4 regions of the Pantoea sp. At-9b genome follow, and region 3 is predicted to be linked to each of the others. Evidence: predicted binding sites of a transcription regulator. Region 3 holds the regulator's gene; each other region holds the start of a gene.
What was found. Region 3 encodes PurR, which represses purine synthesis genes. Its sites were predicted from a motif close to CANGCAAACGTTTGCNTG; they were not measured.
Positions count from the first base shown of each region.

Region 1: the regulator PurR is predicted to act here: its motif matches at 2,019-2,036, upstream of purT (formate-dependent phosphoribosylglycinamide formyltransferase).
Region 2: the regulator PurR is predicted to act here: its motif matches at 1,715-1,732, upstream of guaD (guanine deaminase).
Region 4: the regulator PurR is predicted to act here: its motif matches at 1,577-1,594, upstream of purH (bifunctional phosphoribosylaminoimidazolecarboxamide formyltransferase/IMP cyclohydrolase).

Region 1 covers NC_014837.1:2,491,257-2,494,408, forward strand. Annotated here, with positions in the region: gene PAT9B_RS11570 (S9 family peptidase) at 1-1,136, opposite strand, end outside; gene PAT9B_RS11575 (tellurite resistance TerB family protein) at 1,257-1,910, opposite strand; gene purT (formate-dependent phosphoribosylglycinamide formyltransferase) at 2,074-3,152, shown strand, end outside.
Region 2 covers NC_014837.1:2,168,618-2,171,769, forward strand. Annotated here, with positions in the region: gene xdhA (xanthine dehydrogenase small subunit) at 1-214, opposite strand, end outside; gene guaD (guanine deaminase) at 211-1,539, opposite strand; gene PAT9B_RS30575 (hypothetical protein) at 1,897-2,079, opposite strand; gene PAT9B_RS09950 (hypothetical protein) at 2,148-2,717, opposite strand; gene ydfG (bifunctional NADP-dependent 3-hydroxy acid dehydrogenase/3-hydroxypropionate dehydrogenase YdfG) at 2,838-3,152, shown strand, end outside.
Region 3 covers NC_014837.1:1,863,886-1,867,037, forward strand. Annotated here, with positions in the region: gene punR (DNA-binding transcriptional activator PunR) at 1-911, shown strand, start outside; gene purR (HTH-type transcriptional repressor PurR) at 908-1,933, opposite strand; gene PAT9B_RS30570 (YnhF family membrane protein) at 2,219-2,308, shown strand; gene PAT9B_RS08550 (C40 family peptidase) at 2,365-3,152, opposite strand, start outside.
Region 4 covers NC_014837.1:265,161-268,312, forward strand. Annotated here, with positions in the region: gene purH (bifunctional phosphoribosylaminoimidazolecarboxamide formyltransferase/IMP cyclohydrolase) at 1-1,440, opposite strand, end outside; rRNA gene PAT9B_RS01175 (16S ribosomal RNA) at 2,043-3,152, shown strand, end outside.

The sequences.
Region 1 (3,152 bases), 630 kb from region 3:
CCGTAGCGCAGCGTATCGCTGTCCGGCGTGGGATTATAGGCCAGCCAGGTCACATAAGTGGGATCGTCAAACGCAATACCGGTGCTCTCGCCGCTTTCCCAATGGATCTGGCGCAGACTGGTCACCCCTCGCGACCGTTCTTCCACCACCAGCCAATGTTTGAACAGCTGGAAATCTTCCAGTACCACCTGATCGCGGGCCGGAATCAGCGTTTGCCAGCGGTGTTCTGCCAGCCAGGCGCTGCGGTATAAGCCGAAATTCTTACCCTCGCGGTTCGAACGAATATAGAACTGATGATTATAATGGTCGACGGTGTATTCGTGGTCGCGGCGACGCGGACAAAATACCTGCGGCTGGGCGTCCGGATACTCCGCATCAATCAGCTGAATTTCGCTGGTGGTGGTACTAAACAGCGCAATCAGGATGAAGTGCTCAGAGGTAGTCTTGTGCACGCTAAGATGGAAAGTATCGTCCTGCTCTTCGTACACCAGTTGATCGTCAGATTGCGGATGCCCCAATTCGTGACGCCATACCTGGTAAGCCAGCAAGGTCTTGGGATGCTTCCGCACGTAATAGACGGTGCGCGAATCATTGGCCCAGGCGAGGCTGGACGACGCATCACTCAGCACCTCGGGATACCAGCTACCGCTGACCAGGTTGCGAAAACGGATGCCATACTGGCGGCGGGAAAGGAAATCCTCTGCCAGCGCCATCACCTGGTTATCCGGGCTGATCGCCAGCGCGCCCATAGTGTAGAAATCGCTGTGCGAGGCGCGCTGATTGCCATCAAGCAGCAATTGCCACTCGGCAGCGACAGCGGCGTCCTGCGGCTGACGGTAATAGGCCGGATACTCATTGCCGCGTTCATAGCGGCTTTGGTAGCGGTAGCCATTTTTCACGTAGGGTACCGAATGATCCTGTTGCGGAATGCGGTCGATAATCTCTTTCAACACCCGATCCTGTAGCGGTGCCTGACTGGCCATCATCGCTTTGCCATAGTCATTTTCGGCATGCAGATAATCGAGCACGTCGGGATTTTCCCGATCGTCATCACGGAGCCAGAAATAATTGTCGGTGCGTGTTTCCCCGTGCAGGGTCATTGGGTGAGGGATTTTTTTTGCCTGAGGCTGATTCATAACGGTTTATTTCCCTGAAGAGACAACATCCTGCAAGCGTGGCACCGATCGCGCTGGATGCCAAGCCATTGAGTACCAGGAAAATGTAAAACAAGGCCACACAGGTGGCCTGTGCGGGGATTAACTGGCGGGTAAGGCAGCTTTTTCAGCCGCGAGATCGTTTTGCATTTCGTCACGCACATCTTGCGGGATCTTTAAGGCATCGCCCAGCGCCGCCAGATAACTGCGCTCCATAAAGTGGTCGACGTCAATGGCCGCGCAACTGAGGAAATAGAGTTCCAGTGCCTCTTCTTCATTTTTCACATCGGCCGCCAGCCAGTGTGGATCAAGCGGGCGGTTCATCGCCTGTTGGATCAAGGCTTCCGCCTGCGCACCATAGCCCGCCTGATGAATCTGCTGTTCAATCGCGGCACGTTCGCGATCATCAATATGGCCATCACTCTTGGCGGCGAACACCAGGGCGGTGACCAGGCGCTCAGCTCGCTGATCAAGCGGCGTTTGCACCTGACCAAAACCTGGCTCATCCTGATGGCTTTCGCGTACCCGTTGCTTATATTTATTCCACAGCACTGCGCCCGCTGCTGCCCCGCCGCCGATAATCAGCGCTTTGCCGCCGTATTTGGTCAGCAGCTTGCGTGAAGATTTGCTGGCAATCAACAGGCCAGCCAGTCCACCTAACGCGCCGGGGGCCAGCATGTCGCTTAATCCGCTCCCTTTACCGCCGCTTCCCTGCTTCTTCAGTACCGATTGAATTTGCTGCAGCCAGTTATTCATCGTTTAACTCCTGTTTAAGATCCGGGTTTCACATGCTGCCGCAGTGGATGTCAGGAAACGTCAGAACGGCGCAAAGTAAGGCAAACCTTGTGATGTGGAAAAGATGAGAACGCAAACGTTTTCGTATATACTGCGCGCGCATTTTGACTGCTAAGGTGAAATTATGACGACTCTCGGAACCGCGCTGCGTCCTGCCGCAACGCGTGTCATGCTGTTAGGTTCAGGCGAGCTGGGTAAAGAAGTGGCACTGGAGTGCCAGCGTCTGGGTGTGGAAGTGATCGCGGTGGATCGCTACGCCGATGCGCCTGCTATGCATGTTGCCCACCGCAGCCATGTGATTAACATGCTGGATGGTGACGCGTTGGCCGCCCTGATTGCGCTGGAAAAACCCGATTTCGTGGTGCCAGAAATTGAAGCTATCGCCACAGAAAAACTGCTTGAACTGGAGCAGCAGGGACAAAAGGTGGTGCCGACTGCCCGTGCCGCACGCCTGACCATGAACCGCGAAGGTATCCGTCGTCTGGCTGCCGAAGAACTGGCGTTGCCAACCTCCACTTACCAATTTGCCGACAGCAAAGAAAACTTTGTTGCGGCGGCCACTGCCATTGGTTTCCCCTGCATCGTCAAACCGGTGATGAGTTCATCCGGTAAAGGCCAGAGCTTTATCCGTGACGCCAGCCAGCTCGATAAGGCCTGGGATTACGCGCAACAAGGCGGCCGTGCCGGTGCCGGACGTGTGATTGTGGAAGGGGTGGTGAAGTTTGATTTCGAAATCACGCTGCTGACCATCAGCGCGGTGGATGGCATTCATTTCTGCGCGCCAATCGGTCACCGTCAGGAAGATGGCGATTACCGCGAATCCTGGCAGCCGCAGCAGATGAGCGAACTGGCTCTGCAACGGGCGCAGGAAATCGCTGAAAAAGTGGTCACCGCACTGGGCGGTTATGGCCTGTTCGGCGTGGAATTGTTCGTGTGTGGTGACGAGGTCATCTTTAGCGAAGTGTCACCGCGCCCGCATGATACCGGCATGGTAACGTTGATTTCTCAGGATCTGTCTGAGTTCGCGCTGCATGTACGCGCTTTCCTCGGCTTGCCGATTGGCGGTATCCGTCAGTACGGTGCTGCGGCCTCGGCAGTGATTCTGCCGCAACTGGAGAGCACCAATGTCCGCTTCGTGAATGTTGAAGCTGCACTGGGGGCAGGATTGCAGTTACGCCTGTTCGGTAAACCAGAAATTGCCGG
Region 2 (3,152 bases), 300 kb from region 3:
TGACCAACGTCAGGCAACTGTTGACCGTTTCATAGCGCATACGACCTTCCACCACCGTTCCCAGCGTCACGGTGCAGGCACCACAATCGCCGGAGGCACAGCCTTCTTTGGTGCCACGGCGCTGCTGGTGATTGCGCAGATAATTCAACACGCTGAGATTGGGATCGAGATCGCACTCGGTGACCAGCCGGTTATTTAACAGAAACTGAATCATGCCGCTTTTACCCCGCTTTCCCGTTGCCAGACCGGCTGCCCGTTGACCCAGGTCTGGGCGATGTTGCGATCGTCGCCCAGCGTCATCAGCACAAACAATTTTTCCCAGATATCTTTGCTGTTGGCATAGCGCAATTGCTGCAACGCGGAGACGGCGGGATCAAGCACCACAAAATCCGCCTCTTTACCGGGGTTGAAGTTACCGATCGCATGATCGAGATCGAGCGCATGCGCCCCGCCCAGCGTGGCATGGTAAAAGGCTTCGCAGGCGCTGAGTTTATAACGCTGGAGCTGGCCCACTTTGTACGCCTCACCCAGGGTCTGTAACAGGTTAAACGTGGTGCCTGCGCCCACATCGGTGCCAATCCCCATGCGCACGCCCTGCTGCCAGCAGCGTTTGATGTTGAACAATCCGCTGCCGAGAAACAGGTTAGAGGTTGGGCAGAAGGCGATCGACGAGTCGGTATCGTGCAGGCATTGCCACTCATGGTCATCGAGATGCAGGCAGTGAGCGAAAACGCTACGTTTGCCGGTGAGCTGATGCTGGTGATACACATCAAGGTAACCGTTATGGTCCGGGAACAGTTCTTTGACCCAGGCGATTTCCTGTGGATTTTCGCTCAGATGGGTATGCAGCCAGGTATCGGGGAACTCTGCGCGCAACTGACGGACTTTCTCCAGTAGCTGGGGTGATGATGTCGGGGCAAAGCGCGGCGTCAGCGCATAACTCAGGCGGCCACGGTTGTGCCAACGCTCAATCAGGGCACGGGTTTCCAGATAACTGGCCTGCGGGGTCTCGGTCAGGTACGCCGGTGCGTTGCGATCCATCATCACCTTACCGGCAATCAGGCGCATATTCAGTTGTTCTGCGGCGCTAAACAGCGCTTCCACCGATTGCGGGTGCACCGTACCAAACACCAGCGCGGTGGTGGTGCCGTTCGCCAGCAATTGATGCAGGAAAAACGCGGACATCTGCGCCGCGTGGTCGGGACAGTGATACTGGCTTTCCACCGGGAAGGTGTATTGGTTCAGCCACTCCAGCAGCTGCTCACCAAAAGCCCCTATCATCTCAGTTTGCGGGTAGTGAATATGGGTATCGATAAAACCCGGCACGATCAGTTTGCCGCGCAGATCGATGAGCGTGGCCGGATTAATCCACGACTGCGCGCTTTCCCAACTTTCCAGACTGACCACTTTGCCGTCGCGCAGCGTCAGTACACCGTCTTCGAGATAGCGAGACTGGTCAGCAATGGTATCGGGTTGCTGCGCCACGGCAGTAAAATCAAAAAAACTGGCACGCAGCGTGGTTTCGGATGCAAAAGACATAAGGAGTTCCTTGCGTTCTCATTGTTATGGCAGGTGATGGCCTTTAATGAGTTTTGCAAACTGCATGCCAACGCAAATAACTTGTTTTTATGTTTATATTCAATGAATTAGGTTGATATAAGCTATTTTTATGGCTGTTTGCGCAAGCAACCGAGTGCGCAAACGGTTGCTCAGTTTCGCAATCGGTTGCGATTTAACAATTGCCGTGAAGCGCGCGTTTTGATGACCTTTGCCGCGCGCTCGGTTGTGCCATGTTGGTGCAGCGGTGCGCTGAAAGCGTGCAGGTAAAATTCAGCAGTAGATATCAGGCATTAAAAAAGGCCGCCTTAGCGACCTTAATTGATTTAGTCATACAGATTAAGCACATGCTTCGTTGCGATGGGCGCTATCGTCAGCACATTCAACCACACCATTTAACACTGAAGGAGATGGCACTTGTGCGAGAGTGGTTGAAAACATGTGAGAGTCATTCACAGCTTTGATTGCATTTTTTTGCAACTCAGGACTCATAGCGTCAAGTATTTCTTGAGTGGTTCTCATGTTTTTCTCCCGTCAACGGCTTTACTGAGTCTACTCCCTTCTGCTCAAATGTTCTACAGCAGCTTAAGTTAGTCTTCAGCCGACTCAAAATCATGCAGTCCAGCCAGACCTCTTAAATGCACCAGTTTATCCTGAATGGATCTCAGTGAAGCTTCCATACTTCCCCCAGAAAGAGGTTCAAAAGTTAAATACGAATAATAAGCTTTAGCATGTTCGAGTGGATTAATGACACGAATATGTGTGGCCTGAACTGTGCGAGCGAAGATAAATGCAACGTTTAATGCAACAAAACCCATTCGACCGGTAAGCGGGTCATCGTAAGCAACCCGTTTAAAATGCTCGACCATATGTATATTAACAATCTGGTTTCTCATGTCGTATGAGAAAACTGCCGCACCGATGGTCATTGGCGGCCTGCCTTTTGTCGACACCGCGAGGGTGAACTTATTTTCTAGCCGATGGTGATGATTACGGAACCAATCGCTCCAATCCAAAACTTTCCCACGCGTTTGTTCCACCATAAGCGATTGACTTTTTGTGAGAAAATCAAGGGTGAGCTTGAGATTCATTGCCTCAAGCTGTTCCTGGGTCTGGACGAGTGCCAGTTCATTAATCAAAGCAATGGTTTCGTCATCCATAAGCGTTCATTCCCTATTTCCCGATTTGCGGGACACTGGCCTTATTTTAAATTTGAGGTGGATTTTTTCAATCTGAATCAATAAATTAATCTAACGCTTAATCGTTTGAGGAACAGTGAGATGATTATTTTTGTTACCGGTGCGACGGCCGGTTTTGGTCAAAGTATCACCCGCCGCTTCATTGCTACAGGTCATAAAGTGATCGCCAGCGGACGCCGCGTTGAGCGTTTGCAGGAATTAAAAGACGAGTTGGGCGACAATCTCTACACCGTACAACTGGATGTGCGTAACCGCGCTGCCATCGAAGAGGTGATTGCCGCGCTGCCCGCCGAATGGCGCAATGTTGATGTGCTGGTTAACAATGCCGGTCTGGCACTGGGTATTGAACCCGCGCATAAAGCCAATATCGAAGATTGGGAAAATATGATCGACACC
Region 3 (3,152 bases):
TGTGGTCTGAATACGCGCTTGAAGTGGTAGATGCGGTGGCGCGCACCGGCAGTTTCAGTGCAGCGGCGCAGGAGCTGCATCGGGTGCCTTCTGCCATCAGCTATACGGTACGTCAGCTCGAAACCTGGCTGGCCGTGCCGCTGTTTGAACGTCAGCATCGGGAAGTGGTATTGACGGCGGCAGGGGAGCATTTTGTCCGTGAGGGGCGCAGTGTTATCAAAAAAATGCTGGCGACGCGGCGACAGTGTCAGCAACTGGCGAACGGCTGGCGTGGGCAGCTCAGTATCGCGGTAGATTGTATTGTGAAGCCGCAGCGTACCCGGCAACTGGTCAGGGATTTCTACCGTCACTTTCCCGACATGGAGCTGATTATCAGCTATGAGGTGTTCAATGGCGTCTGGGATGCGCTGGCGGACGGGCGGGTTGATGTGGCAATTGGTGCGACCCAAGCGATCCCGGTCGGTGGACGTTTCTCGTTTCAGGATATGGGGGCCTTGAACTGGCGCTGTGTGGTTAGCCCCGAACATCCGCTGGCGCAAAGCGCACGGCTGGACGACGAAACGCTGCGCGCCTGGCCTTCGCTGGTGTTGGAAGACACCTCGCGGGCGTTGCCGCGACGTATGACATGGACGCTGGATAATCAGCGTCGGCTGGTGGTGCCGGAATGGGAAACCGGCCTTGACTGCCTGCTTGCCGGACTCTGCGTCGGCATGGTGCCGGGCCATTTAGCCCGACCGTTGCTGGATAGCGGTGCACTGACCGAATTAGCGTTACCCACGCCATTCCCGGATAGCCCGTGTTGTGTCAGTTGGTCGGAACAACGCAACTCACCGGCATTAGGCTGGTTGCTGAGCTATCTCGGTGATGCCGAAACGCTCAACCAGGAATGGCTGAGCGAAACGGAGGCTTAGCGACGATAATCGCGGAACGGGCCGTCAGCGACGGAACGGCGTTCAATCAGCGTGGGCTGAACCTCAATGGTCTGGGGTTCTTCACGCTTACTGGTGATGCGATCCAGCAACATCTCCAGGGCTTTTTCACCCAGTTGAGCTTTAGGCTGGTGCACGGTCGTCAGCGCCGGAGTGAAATAACGCGCGTTGCGCACATTGTCATAGCCGATCACGGAAATATCCTGCGGCACGCGCAGACCCATCTCATCCGCAGCGCAAATCGCGCCCATCGCCATGATATCGCCGCCGCAGAACACGGCAGTCGGACGTTGCTTCTGATTGAGGATCTGCTGCATCGCCTGATAACCGGACTCCGGTTCGAAGTCGCCCTGCACGATCCAATCCGGCCGAACGTTGATACCCGCTTCATTCAGCGCTTGCATGAAACCCGCATGGCGGCCACCGCCGGTGTTACGTTCCATTTGCCCGGGGATGGCACCAATGTCGCGATGACCACGTTCGATCAGATAACGACCCGCAAGATAGCCGCCCTGGAAGGCATTATCCTGCACCGTATCAGTGAAGTCGCCGCGCGATGCGCCCCAGTCCATCACCACCATCGGGATGTTGCGGTTCTCTTCCAGCATGGTCAGCAGGTCATCAGGGTACTCAGAACACATGACCAGCAGGCCATCGACGCGTTTCTGCGCCATCATCGACAGATAAGCGCGCTGTTTTTGCAGATCGTTATGCGCGTTGCCAAGGATCAGCGTGTAGCCACGGTCGAAACAATGGTTCTCCACTGCTTCGATAATCTCGGCGAAATAGGGGGCTTCGCTGGAGGTCGCCAGCAGTCCCAGCGTTTTGGTGTGGTTGACTTTCAGGCTGCGCGCCACGGCGCTGGGCGAGTAATGCAGCTCTTTGATCGCTTCCCATACGGCGTTACGCGTCTCTTCCGCGACAAAACGCGTCTTGTTGATGACATGCGAAACCGTGGTGGTGGAGACACCGGCGCGTTTCGCCACATCTTTAATTGTTGCCATGAAAATGGTACTCCCGGGCTTATCGCAACTAACTGATAAGTATATTGTTAAACGTTTGCGTCTGCTAATGGTTTTACGCCCCGATTTTCGGGGCAAATGGCGAAGAAAAAGACCTTAACACTCAGTCAATAACACTTTAACTTGCCGCAAACACAGCGTGCGCAAAATCTGTTGCGCAACGAAAGGCGGCGATTCTAGCAAGCTGGCGCGGATAAGACGAGATTTTTGCCGGGGGCTGTGACAAAATTACGATAACCCTTCAATTAATGTGACTAAGGAGTTGTGATGAGTACCGACCTGAAACTGGCGCTGTTTACCACTGTGGGCGCGCTGTTAATGATTATCGTGTTCAGCTTCACCGCGATCCTTCATTAATAAAAAAAGCCGGATCTGAAAAATCAGTCCGGCTTTTTCTGCTCGCGGGCGGCGGGTTAGCGGATGGTTTTGGGCGTCATCATCCGGCGAGCGCCAACATAATGTTTCAACCAGTAGTCCTCACCCAACGCACTGATCTGAATGTCTTTACCGGTACGCGGTGACTGGATAAATTTGCCATTGCCGAGATAAACACCCACATGATCAGCGGTGCCGCGATGATTGATGCGGAAGAACACCAAATCGCCTTTCTCCAGCATATCGCGCTTAATCGGTGCCGCATCGCGCAGATGGTACATTTCGTTGGCGGTGCGGGGGAATTTGTATTTGACCAGATCCTTGTAGGCGTACCACACCAGGCCACTGCAATCGAAACCGGTATGCGGTGAGGTGCCACCCCATTGATAAGGCTTGCCAATCTGCCCCATCAGTTTGTTCATGGCGGTTTCACGGGCTTTCTGATAGCGCTGACGGTGGGAGTTGCTCATCTTGATGGTGGTCAGATCGCCGCCATCATCCTGCTTCTCCGCTCTTTTGGCGGTGCGCTGGTGGCCATATTTTTTAGACGGTGACTTCAGCAGAGATTTTTTGCTGCGGGTGGTTTTGTGCAGCGCCGTTTCCGTTTTCGGCTGTTTTTTCAGTTTTAGCTTCTGAACACTGGTGGCAAGACGGGATTTCTTCGTGCTGGTTTTTACCGGACGTCGTTTGCGACGCTCATCTTCACGCGCACTTTTCTTCTCTGCGTTATGCAAACTGGCATTGATGGGCGCATGCGGTGACGCAGAAGCCACATTAAAAAACAGTTGGGCGAAAGCCAGCATAAAAAGCGTAATGAGTAAACGCA
Region 4 (3,152 bases), 1.6 Mb from region 3:
CGGGAAGAAGGCATCAGAGGCCATCGCAGAACCTTGCACTTCCAGACCTTCATCGCCCGCCTTGATACCCGCGATTTTCGCGGAATAGACGCGGCTCATCTGGCCTGCACCAATACCGATGGTCATATTGTCACGCGCATAAACAATGGCGTTGGATTTAACGAATTTCGCCACTTTCCAGCAGAACAGGGCATCACGCAGTTCCTGTTCCGTCGGCTGGCGTTTGCTTACGACACGCAGCTGGCTGGCATCGACCATACCCAGATCGCGGTCCTGCACCAGCAAACCACCGTTAACACGTTTGAAATCCAGACCGGCAACGCGATCCTGCCACTGACCACACACCAGCACGCGGACATTCTGTTTGCTGGCGGTGACTTTCAGTGCGGCTTCAGAGGCGGAAGGAGCGATGATCACTTCCACGAACTGACGGCTGATGATGGCTTGCGCGGTGGCTTCGTCCAGTTCACGGTTGAAAGCGATGATGCCGCCAAATGCCGAGGTAGGATCGGTTTTGTATGCGCGCTCATAGGCATCGAGAATCGAACTGCCCACGGCCACACCGCACGGGTTGGCGTGTTTCACAATCACGCAGGCGGCTTCACTGAACTCTTTGACGCACTCCAGTGCCGCATCGGTATCGGCAATGTTGTTGTAGGACAGCGCTTTACCCTGCACTTGCTGCGCTGTGGCAACCGAGGCTTCCGCCACGTTCTCTTCTATATAGAAAGCGGCATCCTGATGGCTGTTCTCGCCGTAACGCATATCCTGCTTCTTAATGAAGTTCAGATTCAGTGTGCGCGGGAAACGACCGGCAGGCTCTTTGCTCTCGCCGTGATAGGCCGGCACCAGGCTACCAAAGTAGTTAGCAATCATGCTGTCGTAGGCGGCGGTGTGTTCGAAGGCTTTAATCGCCAGGTCGAAACGGGTGTCCAGCGTCAGGGAGTTTTCGTTGGCGTCCAGCTCGGCAATGATAGCGTCGTAATCGCTGCTCTTAACCACAATGGCGACGTCTTTGTGGTTCTTCGCGGCGGAGCGCACCATGGTGGGGCCGCCGATATCGATGTTTTCTACCGCATCTTCCAGCGTACAGCCCGGTTTTGCCACCGTCTGGGCGAAGGGATAGAGGTTAACGACCACCATGTCGATAGGATTGATAGCGTGCTGCGCCATGATGGCATCATCCTGGCCGCGACGACCCAGAATGCCGCCATGCACTTTCGGGTGCAGCGTTTTGACGCGTCCATCCATCATTTCCGGAAAACCGGTGTAGTCAGACACTTCAGTGACCGGCAGGCCCGCATCTGCCAGCAGGCGTGCAGTACCACCTGTGGAGAGCAGCTCAACACCACGGCTGGAGAGTGCCTGAGCAAATTCGAGGATACCGGCTTTGTCTGAGACACTCAGCAGAGCGCGGCGTACTGGACGACGTTGTTGCATGGTGGTTTTATCCCTTGGCTTTGTTTCGCGTAAATAAGAGCGTTACATCAAGCTTAGCGTTTTTCTTCTATATAGAAGAAACGTTGGCCTCAGGTAACGCCCCAAAAGGGGCATCCTTCACGTCGCGGGGCATTGTAGCGAAAACGTTTGCGCGATGCTCGCCTAAATTCATTTCTCTCAAAGGATGTGGATAACTTTGTGTGTAAGTGGGTATAAGGCGGGGTTTTGCTGTGGAATGCAGCGAACGGTTGTTTTTATTGAAATTAGCGGTTGCGCATGCCGAACAACTCCCTATAATGCGCCTCCATCGACACGGCACAACGGTTTACGAAATGCGGTGTTGAGAGAGAAGTTCTGAAGGAACTCTCGCCGGAGAAAATCGCTGAAAAAAGTGATTGACTCTGAAAGAGGAAAGCGTAATATACGCCACCTCGCGACAGACGGTTAACCCGCTGTTCGCACTGCTCTTTAACAATTTATCAGACAATCTGTGTGGGCACTCGCAGGATTGATATCAAAAGTCTACGGACTTAAAAAATATCAAGTCTCAAGAGTGAACACGTAATTCATTACGAAGTTTAATTCTTTGAGCATCAAACTTTAAATTGAAGAGTTTGATCATGGCTCAGATTGAACGCTGGCGGCAGGCCTAACACATGCAAGTCGAACGGTAGCACAGAGGAGCTTGCTCCTTGGGTGACGAGTGGCGGACGGGTGAGTAATGTCTGGGGATCTGCCCGATGGAGGGGGATAACTACTGGAAACGGTAGCTAATACCGCATAACGTCGCAAGACCAAAGTGGGGGACCTTCGGGCCTCACACCATCGGATGAACCCCAGATGGGATTAGCTAGTAGGTGGGGTAACGGCTCACCTAGGCGACGATCCCTAGCTGGTCTGAGAGGATGACCAGCCACACTGGAACTGAGACACGGTCCAGACTCCTACGGGAGGCAGCAGTGGGGAATATTGCACAATGGGCGCAAGCCTGATGCAGCCATGCCGCGTGTATGAAGAAGGCCTTCGGGTTGTAAAGTACTTTCAGCGGGGAGGAAGGTGTTGGAGTTAATAACTTCAGCAATTGACGTTACCCGCAGAAGAAGCACCGGCTAACTCCGTGCCAGCAGCCGCGGTAATACGGAGGGTGCAAGCGTTAATCGGAATTACTGGGCGTAAAGCGCACGCAGGCGGTCTGTCAAGTCGGATGTGAAATCCCCGGGCTTAACCTGGGAACTGCATTCGAAACTGGCAGGCTAGAGTCTTGTAGAGGGGGGTAGAATTCCAGGTGTAGCGGTGAAATGCGTAGAGATCTGGAGGAATACCGGTGGCGAAGGCGGCCCCCTGGACAAAGACTGACGCTCAGGTGCGAAAGCGTGGGGAGCAAACAGGATTAGATACCCTGGTAGTCCACGCTGTAAACGATGTCGACTTGGAGGTTGTGCCCTTGAGGCGTGGCTTCCGGAGCTAACGCGTTAAGTCGACCGCCTGGGGAGTACGGCCGCAAGGTTAAAACTCAAATGAATTGACGGGGGCCCGCACAAGCGGTGGAGCATGTGGTTTAATTCGATGCAACGCGAAGAACCTTACCTGGCCTTGACATCCACGGAATTCGGCAGAGATGCCTTAGTGCCTTCGGGAACCGTGAGACAGGTGCTGCATGGCTGTCGTCAGCTCGTGTTGTGAAATGTTGGGTTAAGTCCCGCAACGAGCGC